DNA from 3 places in the Streptomyces sp. NPDC031225 genome. Region 3 is predicted to be linked to each of the others. Evidence: riboswitches for the same ligand, from Rfam matches in the RefSeq annotation. Region 3 holds a riboswitch; each other region holds the start of a gene.
The links. Region 3 has a riboswitch for cyclic di-AMP ahead of ACZ48Z_RS33670 (transglycosylase family protein). Riboswitches for the same ligand answer to the same signal wherever they lie in the genome.

Region 1 (3,971 bases), on a different contig from region 3:
ACGGATCCGTACTCGAAGCTCCTGGAGGAGCGGATCGTCTTCCTCGGGACGCGGATCGACGACACCTCGGCGAACGATCTGATGGCGCAGTTCATGTACCTCGAGTACCAGGACCCGGACCGGGACATCGCGCTGTACATCAACTCCCCCGGCGGCTCGTTCAGCGCGATGTCGGCGATCTACGACACGATGCAGTACGTCAGCTGCGACGTGGAGACGACGTGCCTCGGACAGGCCGGCTCCTTCGCGGCGGTGCTGCTGGCGGCGGGCACCCCGGGCAAGCGTTCCGTGCTGCCGGGCGCGCGGGTGGTCATCCACCAGCCGGCGCTGAACGAACCGGTGCACGGACAGGCCAGTGACCTTGCCATCCAGGCCGACGAACTGCTCCGTGTGCGGGACCGCCTGGAGGAGATGCTGGTCCGGCACACCGGGCGCAGCGCCGAGCAGGTGAGCGCGGACATCGAGCGGGACAAGATCCTGGACGCGCAGGGCGCGCTGGACCACGGCCTCGCGGACGCGATCGTCCCGAGCCGCAAGGCGTCCCGCACCACGCCGGGCGCGAGGTGAGCCGCGGATGCTGCCGGATCTTCCACCGCTGCCCGCCCTCACGCGCGCCGAGGGCGAGCTGATCGACCGTTATCTCGACGTGGTCGACCTGCTGGGCCGGATCAATCCCGCACGGCACGAGGACACCTACGGCGGACTGCGCGCGGCGCAGGCGCTGGTGAGCAGGGCGACGGAGTTGCGCGACGCGCTCGCGCTGATGCACCGCCGGGGCGAGCACGAGATGCACGCCGCGACGCTGGCGCGGGCCCTGCGAGTCCTGGACGGCGAGCGGCGATCGGCGCGGGTCACCGTCCCGCCCGGCCCCGACAGCTGACGCGTCCGCAGCGGCCCGGGCGCCCCGGGGTTCTGACGGGACGTCCGGAGCGCGGTTGAAACGGACCAGACGGCGTACCCCCTATTGGAGGAGGAGCGGCTCCTTTTTCACGACCGGAAAGGTCGCGCAACATGTGTAGCCCCTGAGCGGAATGAGGACTTCCTGTGCTGGTCCGGGGGTCCTTGGGCCCCTCGACATCCTTCGATCGCTCACATGTCCACCAGAACGAGTGAGTGGTGAGTAACGCCACAAACCCCCGGTTCTGTTGGGTTTTTCGCACTTCTTTGCGCCAAGATCCCTGTCTGACGACAAGCCCCCGCCGCAGCGGCGGGGCGATCCGGGCGGACGCCGAGTCCTGCCGCCGCCCGGATGACCGGTCGACAGAGGTGCATCGGCAGGAGTGGAGGACCCAAGCACGACGGGTCGCCGGAACGGTCACGCCATGACCGGGCCGAGCAGCCCTTGGGGTGAAGCCGCGTCAGCGGCCGGGCAACTTTGTCAGCCCGAATCCGACAGGTCATCCTTCACAGGCGGCTGACGAAGGGTTGCGCATGTCTGCGCTCAATCGTGTTCCGTCGCTGATGGTCCGAGCCGGTACGGCTTCGGCACTGACACTCGCCGCTGTGGGCGGCTCTGTCGTGATCCCGGGCGTCGCCGCCGACGCCGCGGCCGCCACGCCGGCGACGAAGGCACTCAAGGTCGCGGCCTCCAAGAAGGGCTCGCCGTACAGGTACGGCGCCACGGGGCCGTCCCGCTTCGACTGCTCAGGGCTCACGCTGTACTCGTTCAAGAAGGCGGGCAAGAAGCTCCCGCGCACGGCGGCCCAGCAGTACAACAAGACCCGGCACATCTCCGCGGGCAGCCGCAAAGCCGGTGACCTGGTGTTCTTCCACTCGGGTTCGAACGTCTACCACGTCGGTCTCTACGCCGGGAAGGGGAAGATCTGGCACGCCCCCAAGACCGGGGACGTGGTGAGGCTGCAGAAGATCTGGACGAAGAGCGTCTGGTACGGCCGGGTCAAGTAGCACCCCCGAGGGGGTGACGGCGCCCTGACCGGACGTCATCCCCTCGGGTCTCCCGGGACGCGTGGCACAGGCCCAGGTGGACACCCGCACTGCCATGGCCGGCCACCGCCCGTGCACCGCCCGCAACGAGACCCCGCTGGAGCGCGCCGACCGCAACTTCGGCGAGCTGCTCCAGGAACTGCGCGTCACCCAGACCGGGGTGCAGATCCTCTTCGCCTTCCTGCTGACCCTGGCCCTCACCCAGCGCTTCCCGTCGCTGGACGCCTTCCAGCGCGCCACCTACGTCGTCACCCTGCTGCTCGCGGTGCTCGCCGCGGCCCTCTTCACCGCGCCGGCCGCCCTGCACCGCTCGCTCTTCCAACGGGGCGCCAGGGCCCGCATCGTGCAGGTCTCCTCCCGGCTCGCCACGGTCGGCATGGGCGTTCTGGTGCCGGCGTTCACCGGGTCGGTGCTGCTCGTCGTGGACGTGACGACCGGCCGGGCCGGCGGTGTGGCCGCGGGTACGGCGACCCTGCTGGTGTGTCCGGGCCTGTGGTGGCTGCTCCCCCGACTGGTGTGGCGGGCGGGGCGCGCCGCGGATCACGGGACGGACACCCCGCACGCGGTTCCTCGGCCGCCGGACCGCGTGCGGCTCAGGCCGCGAGCCACGGCCCGGCCGGGAGCGGCACCCCGGGAACCGTCGGCGCGCCTGCGGTGACCCTCTGCTCAGCAGGGTGCCGGACCGCCCGACTCGGGCAGGGGACATACCGTCGGTGCGGATGGCACCCCGGGACACACGCCGGTGCCGGCAACGGTGGCGCTGACGGCGGCCGCCGCGGGGAGGACGCAGTCGCCGGAGGGTACGCGCCGCGCCGTACGCCCTCGGTCGCCCACCGGGCCTACGGGGCAGAGACGTGGCCGTGGCTTACGGCTCCTGCTGCCCGGCCGCCGTGACCGGCTGCGCCGGCACCGTCCACGGGAGTTCGATCGAGACGGTTTTTCCGCCCTCCCGGGTGGGCCTGACTCTGAGCTTGCCGCCGTACTCTGCGGCGAGCCAGCGGATGATCACCATCCCCCGTCCGTTATCCTGCTGGACCGCTGCCGGAAGACGCTTGGGGAAGCGGGGGTGGCTGTCGGTGACCCCGATACGCAGGTGTTCGTCACGGTCCAGCTCGATGTCCACCGTGAAGGTGGGTGACTGACCGAAGGTGTGCTGTACGGCGTTGGTGGCGAGTTCGGAGACGATGAGCCGGACGGTCTCGGCGACGTCGGTGACCGGTGGCAGCCCCCACTCCGCGAGTGTGCTCAGGACATAGGTGCGGGCCGCGGAGACCGAAGCGGGTTCGCTCGGCAGAGTGACGGATGCTTCCAGGTGGTCTGCCATGGCGACGTCGTCCCTTTCCCACAGGACCGGAGTCCGACACAGTGCGGATGGTTCGAGTACGGTCCCGGACTGGTGGTTCATCGTCAGAGTGCCATTACCGAGGCGCCGACGGGTGCTGATCCACCAAGATATGCATATATCTGTCGCTCGAAGCGGTGAACTCTGCGACGCGAGACCGTATTTGGGCGGCTCGTAGGGAGTAAGGAGCAGCGCCATGCAGCACGGTCCTGCGGTGCGCCGCCGGAAACTGGGTGCCGAACTGCGTGCGTTACGCACGAACGCGGCGCTCACCAGCGGTGAGGCGGCCCGGCTCGTGGGCTGGCACCAGTCGAAGGTGAGCCGGATCGAGACCGGCGCCAGCGGGGTGAAACCGGCCGATGTGCGGTTACTCCTGGATGCCTACGGCGTGCTGGACACGGATCTGCGGGAGCTGCTCCTGGTGCTGGCGGGCTCCGACGAGGGCGGCGGCCGGCACCACTGGTGGCATGCGTACCGAGGTGTCCTGCCGCCGACCTACCGGGACTTCATCAGTCTGGAGTCCCAGGCGAGCGCGATGCGCACCCTGGAGACCTCGGTCGTGCCCGGACTGCTCCAGACGCCCGAGTACGCCCGCGCGGTGACCTGGGCCTCGGTCGGCGGCCTCGACGACGAGCGTCTCGACGCGCTGGTCGAGGTCCGGCTGGCCCGGCAGGACGTGCTGCGC
Region 2 (3,971 bases), on a different contig from region 3:
TCGTCGACGGTGATGGGCCTGATGCGCGCGGTACCGCCGTCGCGCAGCACCACGTCGGCCTCCCAGTGGGCGGGGTACTCGTGCCGGTCCGACGCGCTCTGCATGGGCCCCAGAGTACGGCTCGCGTATGACAACAGCGCGAGGCAGTCTGTGGAGAACGAAGCGAGAACGCGCGGGAACCCGCGAGGACTCGCCTGTCATCGCCGGGACGGAAGTCGGGCCGAGGCCGCGGTCCGACCGCTCACCCCGCAGGGGGCGAACGAGCCCCCTCCGGAGACGCTTCACGTGTGGGAAACTGGTCTAGACAACCCTGAACACCGAAGGGCAGCATCACATGGCTGAGCGCCGCGTCAACGTCGGCTGGGCCGAGGGTCTCCACGCCCGCCCCGCTTCCATCTTCGTCCGGGCCACCACGGCCGCAGGTATCCCGGTGACGATCGCCAAGACCGACGGCAACCCCGTCAACGCGGCGTCCATGCTGGCCGTGCTCGGGCTGGGCGCCCAGGGTGGCGAGGAGATCGTCCTCGCCTCCGACGCCGAGGGTGCGGACGCGGCCCTCGACAGGCTCGCGAAACTGGTCGCCGAGGGGCTCGAGGAGCTTCCCGAGACCGTCTGAGCCCTTTCGGGCACAGCGTCGTAAAACACCGCCGAAGGGCTCGTCCGAATTATCGGGCGGGCCCTTCGCATTTCCCTTTTACGGGCAGCGGAAATAGCCCCCCGCGAATTACCCACTCTTTGTATACGGCGCCCGTGTTAATGCCGCAGACCCGTCACGTTTACAGGATGTTGCGAGGTCCTCACACGGTCCGGGCGATCGGCGCCGGAGCCGAACCGCAGACGGTGCACCGCGCCCGAACGCTCGGCGTGCAGGGCGGTGATCGCCCGCGCCCGCTCACCGTCCCCGCGCGCCACCGCGTCCACGATCGCGCCGTGCTCCGCCCAGGACTCCACCGGGTTGGCGGGCGCGTCCACCACGTACATCCAGGCGATCTTGTGCCGCAGCTGGGTCAGCATCGAGGTCATGGCAGGGCTTCCGGCGGCCTGGGCGAGCGTCTCGTGGAACCAGCCCCCCAGGGAGCGCAGATCCTCACTGTTGCCCCGCCTGGCCCGCTCCTGGCCCAGCCGGACCAGGCCGCGCAGCACCTTCAGATGGGCCTCGGTGCGCCGCTGGGCGGCCCTGGAGGCGCTGAGCGGCTCCAGCAGCATGCACATCTCCAAGAGGTCGGCGCCCTCCTGGTCGGTCGGTTCGGCCACGCACGCGCCCGCGTGGCGGCGCGTCACCACGAAGCCCTCGGCCTCCAGCGTGCGCAGGGCCTCGCGGACGGGGACGCGGGAGACGCCGTAGCGGCGGGCGAGCAGTTCCTCGGTGAGCCGGCTGCCGCGCTCGTAGACACCGGCGACGATGTCGTCGCGGATAGCCGTGCATACCGAGTGCGCCGGAATACGCATGTCCGACCTCCGTCTTAATCCCCGTGAAACGTCGCCGATTGACGTGTGTTCAGTGACTCTATTGCAATGAGCGCGAATTTCCGACGGCGGACCGGAATCCAGGGATATTTTTTGGACAGCAGGGCACTCTAAACGCGGAAACCCCGGCTCGGAGGAGCCGGGGCCGAAGAAGATCTCGCGGTACGTCGTCAGACACTCACGCCGTGCGAGCGCAGATAGCCGACGGGGTCGATGTCCGAGCCGTACTCGGCGCTGGTGCGGGCCTCGAAGTGCAGGTGCGGCCCGGTGACGTTCCCGGTCGCGCCGGACAGGCCGATCTGCTGGCCGGGGGTGACCGACTGGCCGACCGAGACGCCGATGGACGACAGGTGGCCGTACTGGGTGTACGTGCCGTCGGCCATCCTGATCACGATCTCGTTGCCGTACGACCCGCCCCAGCCTGCCTCCACGACCGTGCCGCGGCCGACCGCGTGGACGGAGGTGCCGCTCGCGGCGTGGAAGTCGACACCGGTGTGGCTGCCGGAGGACCACAGGGAGCCGCCGGTCTTGTAGCCGGTGGAGACGTAGGAGCCGGAGATCGGGGTGACGAACCTGTTGAGGCGCTCGCGCTCGGCCGCGCGGGCGGCGCGCTCCTTGGCCTCGCGTGCCTCCTTGGCCCGCGCCTCGGCCTTCCTCTTGGCCTCGGCCTCCGCCTTCTTCTGCTCGGCGGCCCGCTGCTGGGCGGCGGCCTGGGCGTCGAGCTGATCGGCGAGGGAGTCGCCGACACTGACGACGGGCATGAGCCCGGTCTGTTCGACGGAGTTCCCGGCGGCGAGCGCCGGAGTGGCGATGGTGCCGATGACGCCGGTGGTGGCGAGGGCCGCGACGCCCGCCGCACGGGCGGTGGTGCGCTTCATCCGGCTGGGACGACGGTGCTTCCCGGCGGCGCAGGTGAACGCCATGTAGTGGCTGGTCCTTTCCTTCCTTCTCGCCTACCGGGTTAGCTGACGGGTTCGGAGCAGGAAGGTCTCCTACGGACCCCCTCGCTGTTCGCGCGGGCGTCCGATTCACCCCAGGGACAACGCATGTGGGTCCCCGGCTCCCCTGGCTCGCGCCATGCGGGGACTCGGCGATGACTGTCCGGTGCCACGGACGCGGCGCACTGCCTGACGAACAGCCGGGATGACGCTAAGCGGGCCGACTTTCAATCCCCAAACCGATCACGGTTTTTGTAGCGCATCCCACACAGCAGACAGGCAACCTCCTGCCCAATTCGGACATCTAAGGGCCCTGGTGACACTTCCGTCACCAGGGCCCCTTTGTGGCGCCTGCTCTGCCGGCCCCTCTACTCGGCGGACACGACCTTGACCTCGCCGATGCCGAGGGCCTCGACGGGCTCCTTGATGGCGGCGGCGTCGCCGACCAGGATCGTCACCAGACGGTCCACCGGGAAGGCGTTCACCACGGCCGCGGTGGCCTCGACGGTGCCGGTCGCGGCGAGCTGCCGGTACAGGGTCGCCTGGAAGTCGTCCGGCAGGTGCTGCTCGACCTGATCGGCCAGGGTGCCCGCCACGGCCGCCGCCGTCTCGAACTTGAGCGGTGCCACGCCGACGAGGTTCTGTACGGCGACATCGCGCTCGGCATCGGTGAGACCGCCCTCGGCGAGGGTGCGCAACACCTTCCACAGGTCCTCCAGAGCGGGACCGGTGTTCGGGGTGTCGACCGAGCCGCTGATGGCGAGCATCGCGGCGCCCGAGCCGTCCGGGGCGGACCTGAGGACCTGCCCGAACGACCGCACGCCGTAGGTGTAGCCCTTCTCCTCGCGCAGGACACGGTCCAGCCGGGAGGTGAGGGTGCCGCCGAGGCAGTACGTGCCGAGCACCTGCGCGGGCCACACGCGCGCGTGCCGGTCGGCGCCGATACGGCCGATCAGCAGCTGCGTCTGGACGGCGCCGGGGCGGTCCACGATGACGACCCGGCCGGTGTCGTCGGCGGTCACCGGCGGCACGGGCCGCGGCTCGGCCGTGGAGCCTGTCCAGGAGCCGAGGGTGTCGCCGAGCAGCTCGTCCAGGTCGATGCCGGTGAGGTCGCCGACGACCACGGCGGTCGCGGTGGCAGGCCGCACATGCTTCTCGTAGAAGCCGCGCACCGCCGCGGAGTCGATGCTCTCGACCGTCTCCTCGGTGCCCTGACGCGGGCGGGACATGCGCGAGTCCGCCGGGAACAGCTCCCGGGAGAGCTCCTTGGCGGCACGGCGGGACGGGTTGGCGAGCTCGTGCGGGATCTCGTCCAGGCGGTTGTTGACGAGCCGCTCGATCTCGCTGTCCGCGAAGGCGGGCGCCCTGAGGGCGTCGGCCAGCAGACCGAGCGCCTTGGCGAGGCGGGAGGCCGGCACTTCGAGACTCAGCCGGACGCCCGGGTGGTCGGCGTGCGCGTCGAGGGTGGCGCCGCAGCGCTCCAGTTCGGCGGCGAACTCCTCGGCGGAGTGCTTGTCGGTGCCCTCCGAGAAGGCACGCGCCATGATCGTGCCGACCCCGTCGAGG
Region 3 (3,971 bases):
GGCAACGGGGTCTACGCCCTTCTCACCCACCCCGAACAGCGAGACCGGCTTCAGGCGTCTCTGGTCGAGCAGGAGAGAGGACTCCTGGAGACGGGCGTGGAGGAGCTCCTCCGGTACGACGGCCCGGTCGAGCTGGCCACTTGGCGGTTCGCCACCCAGGCGCTGCGGATCGGCGGGCAGGACATCGCGGCCGGTGACCCCGTACTCGTCGTGCTCGCCGCTGCGGACCGGGATCCGGAGCGGTTCGCCGACCCCGACGTCCTCGACCTCTCCCGCCGTGACAATCAGCACCTCGGTTACGGCCACGGCATCCACTACTGCCTGGGCGCCCCGCTCGCCCGTCTGGAAGGACAGACCGCGCTCGCCACGCTCCTCACCCGTCTCCCCGACCTGCAACTCGCGGTGGATTCGGCTGATTTGCGCTGGCGCGGTGGGCTCATCATGCGCGGACTACGCACTTTGCCCGTGGAGTTCACGCCCGTGCGGTAATCGACCGAGACGTCCGGCCTGGCCCGGTGAAGGCCCGCTTAAACATGACACGACCTCAAGTCTGTGATCTTCACGTGATCTACGCGGCATTAACTTGTGACAAGTGATCGAACCCCTATACGTTCACGGACCAGCGCGGTGCCTCTCGTAGAGCTCCGCGCGCGTTTCTGCTCCCTCGGGAAAGGTCCCTCCATGCTCTCCGGGAACGGTCGTCACCGTCGCCCCCGTCAGGCTCCGGCTCTCCTCGTGGCGGCCGGTGTGACGGGATCCGCCATCGCGATCCCACTGCTCGGAGCGACCGGGGCGAGCGCAGCGACCGGCACCACCTGGGACCACGTCGCGGAGTGCGAGAGCGGCGGCTCCTGGAGCGCGAACGACGGCAACGGCTACTACGGCGGTCTGCAGATGTCCCAGGAGAACTGGGAGAAGTACGGCGGCCTCGCGTACGCCGAGACCGCGGACCAGGCCAGCCGCAACCAGCAGATAGCCGTGGCCGAGAAGCTCCTCGACGACCAGGGCATCGCCGCGTGGCCGACCTGCGGTCTGCTCGCCGGGCTCAGCAAGGACGCGAGCTCGGCCGGCGTGGACACGGGTGTGGGGAGCGGGACGCCCTCGGCCTCCGCGTCGGGTTCATCGGAATCGTCCGGTACATCCGGTTCGTCTGGTTCCAACTCGTCGGGCTCCGAGGAGTCTTCCGGTCTGCTCGACGCACTGGACGGATCGACCGCGACGCCCTCGTCGCCGGCCACTGCGCCCAGCGCTGACGACGATTCCGGCAAGTCGGGCAAATCAAGCCCTTCCGCATCCAAGGGATCCGCCGCGGAGAACGCGCAGCCTCCCAGCGGCTCGCCCGTTGTGAGCCCAGAAGAGGATGAAGCGGACAAGTCGTGGCAGGAGGGCAGCTCTTCGGCCCTTGTCGACGTCGGCGCGCTCGGCTCCGGCAAGCACCGCGGCGACAGCGCCGGCGAGGTCGCGACGAAGAGCGCGCCCGCCACCGCGGGCCGCCATGCCGCCCGGACCTACACCGTCCAGGAAGGCGACTCCCTCGTCTCCATCGCCGACTCCCTTGGCCTCGACGGCGGATGGCGTGCCCTCTACGCCGAGAACAAGGACCGCATCGGCACCGACCCGAGCAACATCGTCGCCGGTCAGACGCTCGACACAGGGGCTGAATAGGGCTGAAAAGCCCAGAAAAACAGCGGGAGTTACCGTCACACTTCGCACTGAATGTCCAGTTTGGTGAAAGTGTGGGATGAGTCTCAGAAGCCCTGATCGTCTTTGAAATTCCGCCGAGCGCGTGTCTACGGTCGTGACCGCTCGGCAACCCGAGCCCCGTCTGTCGCAACGCCGAATCCTGCCAGCGGCCGAACGGGAACAGTCGTCGCGTCAAGCGCCGTAGGCAGGAGCGGGGGACCCAAGGTAAGTGCCGGGCCCAGCAGTTCACGCTGGACCGGCTTGGGGTTAAGTCGTGCACCGGGAGGTGCGCGGCCGGGCAACTCAACCGGCCCGAACCCGACAGCTCACCTCGCAGGCGTCGGTGAGGGGATCCACCATGCTGTTTTCCGGACAGGGCAAGCACCGTCGTCCTTCCAAGGCCACCCGCGTCGCCGCACTCGCCGGTGTCACCGGTGTCGCCATAGCCGCCCCGCTGATGGCGGCCGGCAGCGCCTCCGCCGCCACCGCCTCCGAGTGGGACGCCGTCGCCCAGTGCGAGTCCGGCGGCAACTGGTCCATCAACACCGGCAACGGCTACTACGGCGGCCTGCAGTTCTCGGCCTCCACCTGGGCCGCGTACGGCGGCACGGCGTACGCCTCCACCGCCAACCAGGCCAGCAAGTCGCAGCAGATCGCCGTCGCCGAGAAGGTCCTCGCCTCTCAGGGCAAGGGTGCCTGGCCGAGCTGTGGTGTGGGCCTGTCCGGCGCCTCCTACAGCGGCGGCAGCAGCTCGTCCTCCTCCGGCAACTCCTCTTCGAGCTCCTCGAACACGAGCACCCGCTCGTCCGACGAGCAGAGCGCCTCGCGTTCGTCCGAGCGTCCGGCCGCCAAGAAGAAGACCGTCACCACCCCGACCGGCAAGAAGGTCAAGAAGGGTGACGGCGAGTACAAGGTCGTCAAGGGCGACACCCTCAGCTCGATCGCCGAGAAGCACAAGGTCAAGGGCGGCTGGCAGAAGGTGTTCAAGCTGAACAAGGACATCGTCACCGACGCCGACTTCATCTACCCGGGTCAGCAGCTGCACCTCAAGTAAATGAGGAGTGCTCCCAGCTGAACCACAGCGCCCTCACAACCGTGTCCTTCAGGATGAAGGCCTCGTGAGGGCCCCCCGTCCCCACGGGCTCCCCGCTCCGGTGCGTGTTCCCCCGTACGCACCGGGGCGGGGTTTTTTTCTGCCCGGTTTCCGGGAGTGTCTTTGTTCAGTTCAGAAACAATTTACTCTCGGTTCTGTCCAGGGGGCGGTCCACGCGGTGGCTGATCCCCCGGAGCCGGTTAGGCTCGGTCTCGCAGAACCCACCGCGGTCCCGGCGGACCGTGTCACATCCAAGAAGGAGATGCTCGTGCCGTCCATCGACGTCGTCGTAGCCCGGGAAATCCTCGACTCGCGAGGGAACCCCACCGTCGAGGTCGAGGTCGGCCTCGACGACGGCAGCACGGGTCGTGCCGCCGTTCCGTCCGGCGCCTCCACGGGTGCCTTCGAGGCCATCGAGCTGCGTGACGGTGACCCCAACCGCTACTTCGGCAAGGGCGTCGAGAAGGCCGTCCTCGCGGTCATCGAGCAGATCGGCCCGGAGCTCGTCGGCTACGACGCCACCGAGCAGCGCCTGATCGACCAGGCGATGTTCGACCTGGACGCCACCGACAACAAGGGCTCGCTCGGCGCCAACGCCATCCTCGGCGTCTCCCTCGCCGTCGCCCACGCCGCCTCCGAGGCCAGCGACCTTCCGCTCTTCCGCTACCTGGGCGGCCCGAACGCGCACCTGCTGCCGGTGCCGATGATGAACATCCTGAACGGCGGCTCGCACGCCGACTCCAACGTGGACATCCAGGAGTTCATGATCGCCCCGATCGGCGCGGAGTCCTTCTCCGAGGCGCTGCGCTGGGGCGCCGAGGTCTACCACACCCTCAAGAAGGTGCTGAAGACCAAGGGCCTGTCGACCGGCCTGGGCGACGAGGGCGGCTTCGCCCCGAACCTGGAGTCCAACCGCGCCGCGCTCGACCTCATCGTCGAGGCCATCAAGCAGGCCGGTTACATCCCCGGCGAGCAGATCGCGCTCGCGCTCGACGTCGCCGCGTCCGAGTTCTACAAGGACGGCAAGTACGAGTTCGAGGGCAAGTCCCGCTCGGCCGCCGAGATGACCGAGTACTACGAGGAGCTCGTCTCCGCGTACCCGCTGGTCTCCATCGAGGACCCGCTGTACGAGGACGACTGGGCCGGCTGGAACGTCATCACCCAGAAGCTGGGCGACAAGGTCCAGATCGTCGGC

Region 1: it holds a riboswitch for cyclic di-AMP, as region 3 does, so the genes downstream of both, ACZ48Z_RS27575 (C40 family peptidase) here and ACZ48Z_RS33670 (transglycosylase family protein) in region 3, are expected to answer to the same signal.
Region 2: it holds a riboswitch for cyclic di-AMP, as region 3 does, so the genes downstream of both, ACZ48Z_RS25125 (M23 family metallopeptidase) here and ACZ48Z_RS33670 (transglycosylase family protein) in region 3, are expected to answer to the same signal.

What each region holds. Positions count from the first base shown of each region.
Region 1 is NZ_JBVIHJ010000017.1:121,214-125,184, reverse strand. Features, by position in the region: gene ACZ48Z_RS27585 (ATP-dependent Clp protease proteolytic subunit) at 1-567, shown strand, start outside; gene ACZ48Z_RS27580 (hypothetical protein) at 575-880, shown strand; cyclic di-AMP (ydaO/yuaA leader) riboswitch at 1,258-1,428, shown strand; gene ACZ48Z_RS27575 (C40 family peptidase) at 1,432-1,905, shown strand; gene ACZ48Z_RS27570 (DUF6328 family protein) at 2,000-2,602, shown strand; gene ACZ48Z_RS27565 (ATP-binding protein) at 2,810-3,268, opposite strand; gene ACZ48Z_RS27560 (helix-turn-helix domain-containing protein) at 3,483-3,971, shown strand, end outside.
Region 2 is NZ_JBVIHJ010000015.1:91,926-95,896, reverse strand. Features, by position in the region: gene ACZ48Z_RS25140 (bifunctional acetate--CoA ligase family protein/GNAT family N-acetyltransferase) at 1-104, opposite strand, end outside; gene ACZ48Z_RS25135 (HPr family phosphocarrier protein) at 335-616, shown strand; gene ACZ48Z_RS25130 (GntR family transcriptional regulator) at 754-1,449, opposite strand; gene ACZ48Z_RS25125 (M23 family metallopeptidase) at 1,638-2,390, opposite strand; cyclic di-AMP (ydaO/yuaA leader) riboswitch at 2,404-2,570, opposite strand; gene ACZ48Z_RS25120 (M16 family metallopeptidase) at 2,774-3,971, opposite strand, start outside.
Region 3 is NZ_JBVIHJ010000024.1:56,343-60,313, forward strand. Features, by position in the region: gene ACZ48Z_RS33660 (cytochrome P450 family protein) at 1-489, shown strand, start outside; gene ACZ48Z_RS33665 (transglycosylase family protein) at 682-1,665, shown strand; cyclic di-AMP (ydaO/yuaA leader) riboswitch at 1,871-2,038, shown strand; gene ACZ48Z_RS33670 (transglycosylase family protein) at 2,042-2,737, shown strand; gene eno (phosphopyruvate hydratase) at 3,039-3,971, shown strand, end outside.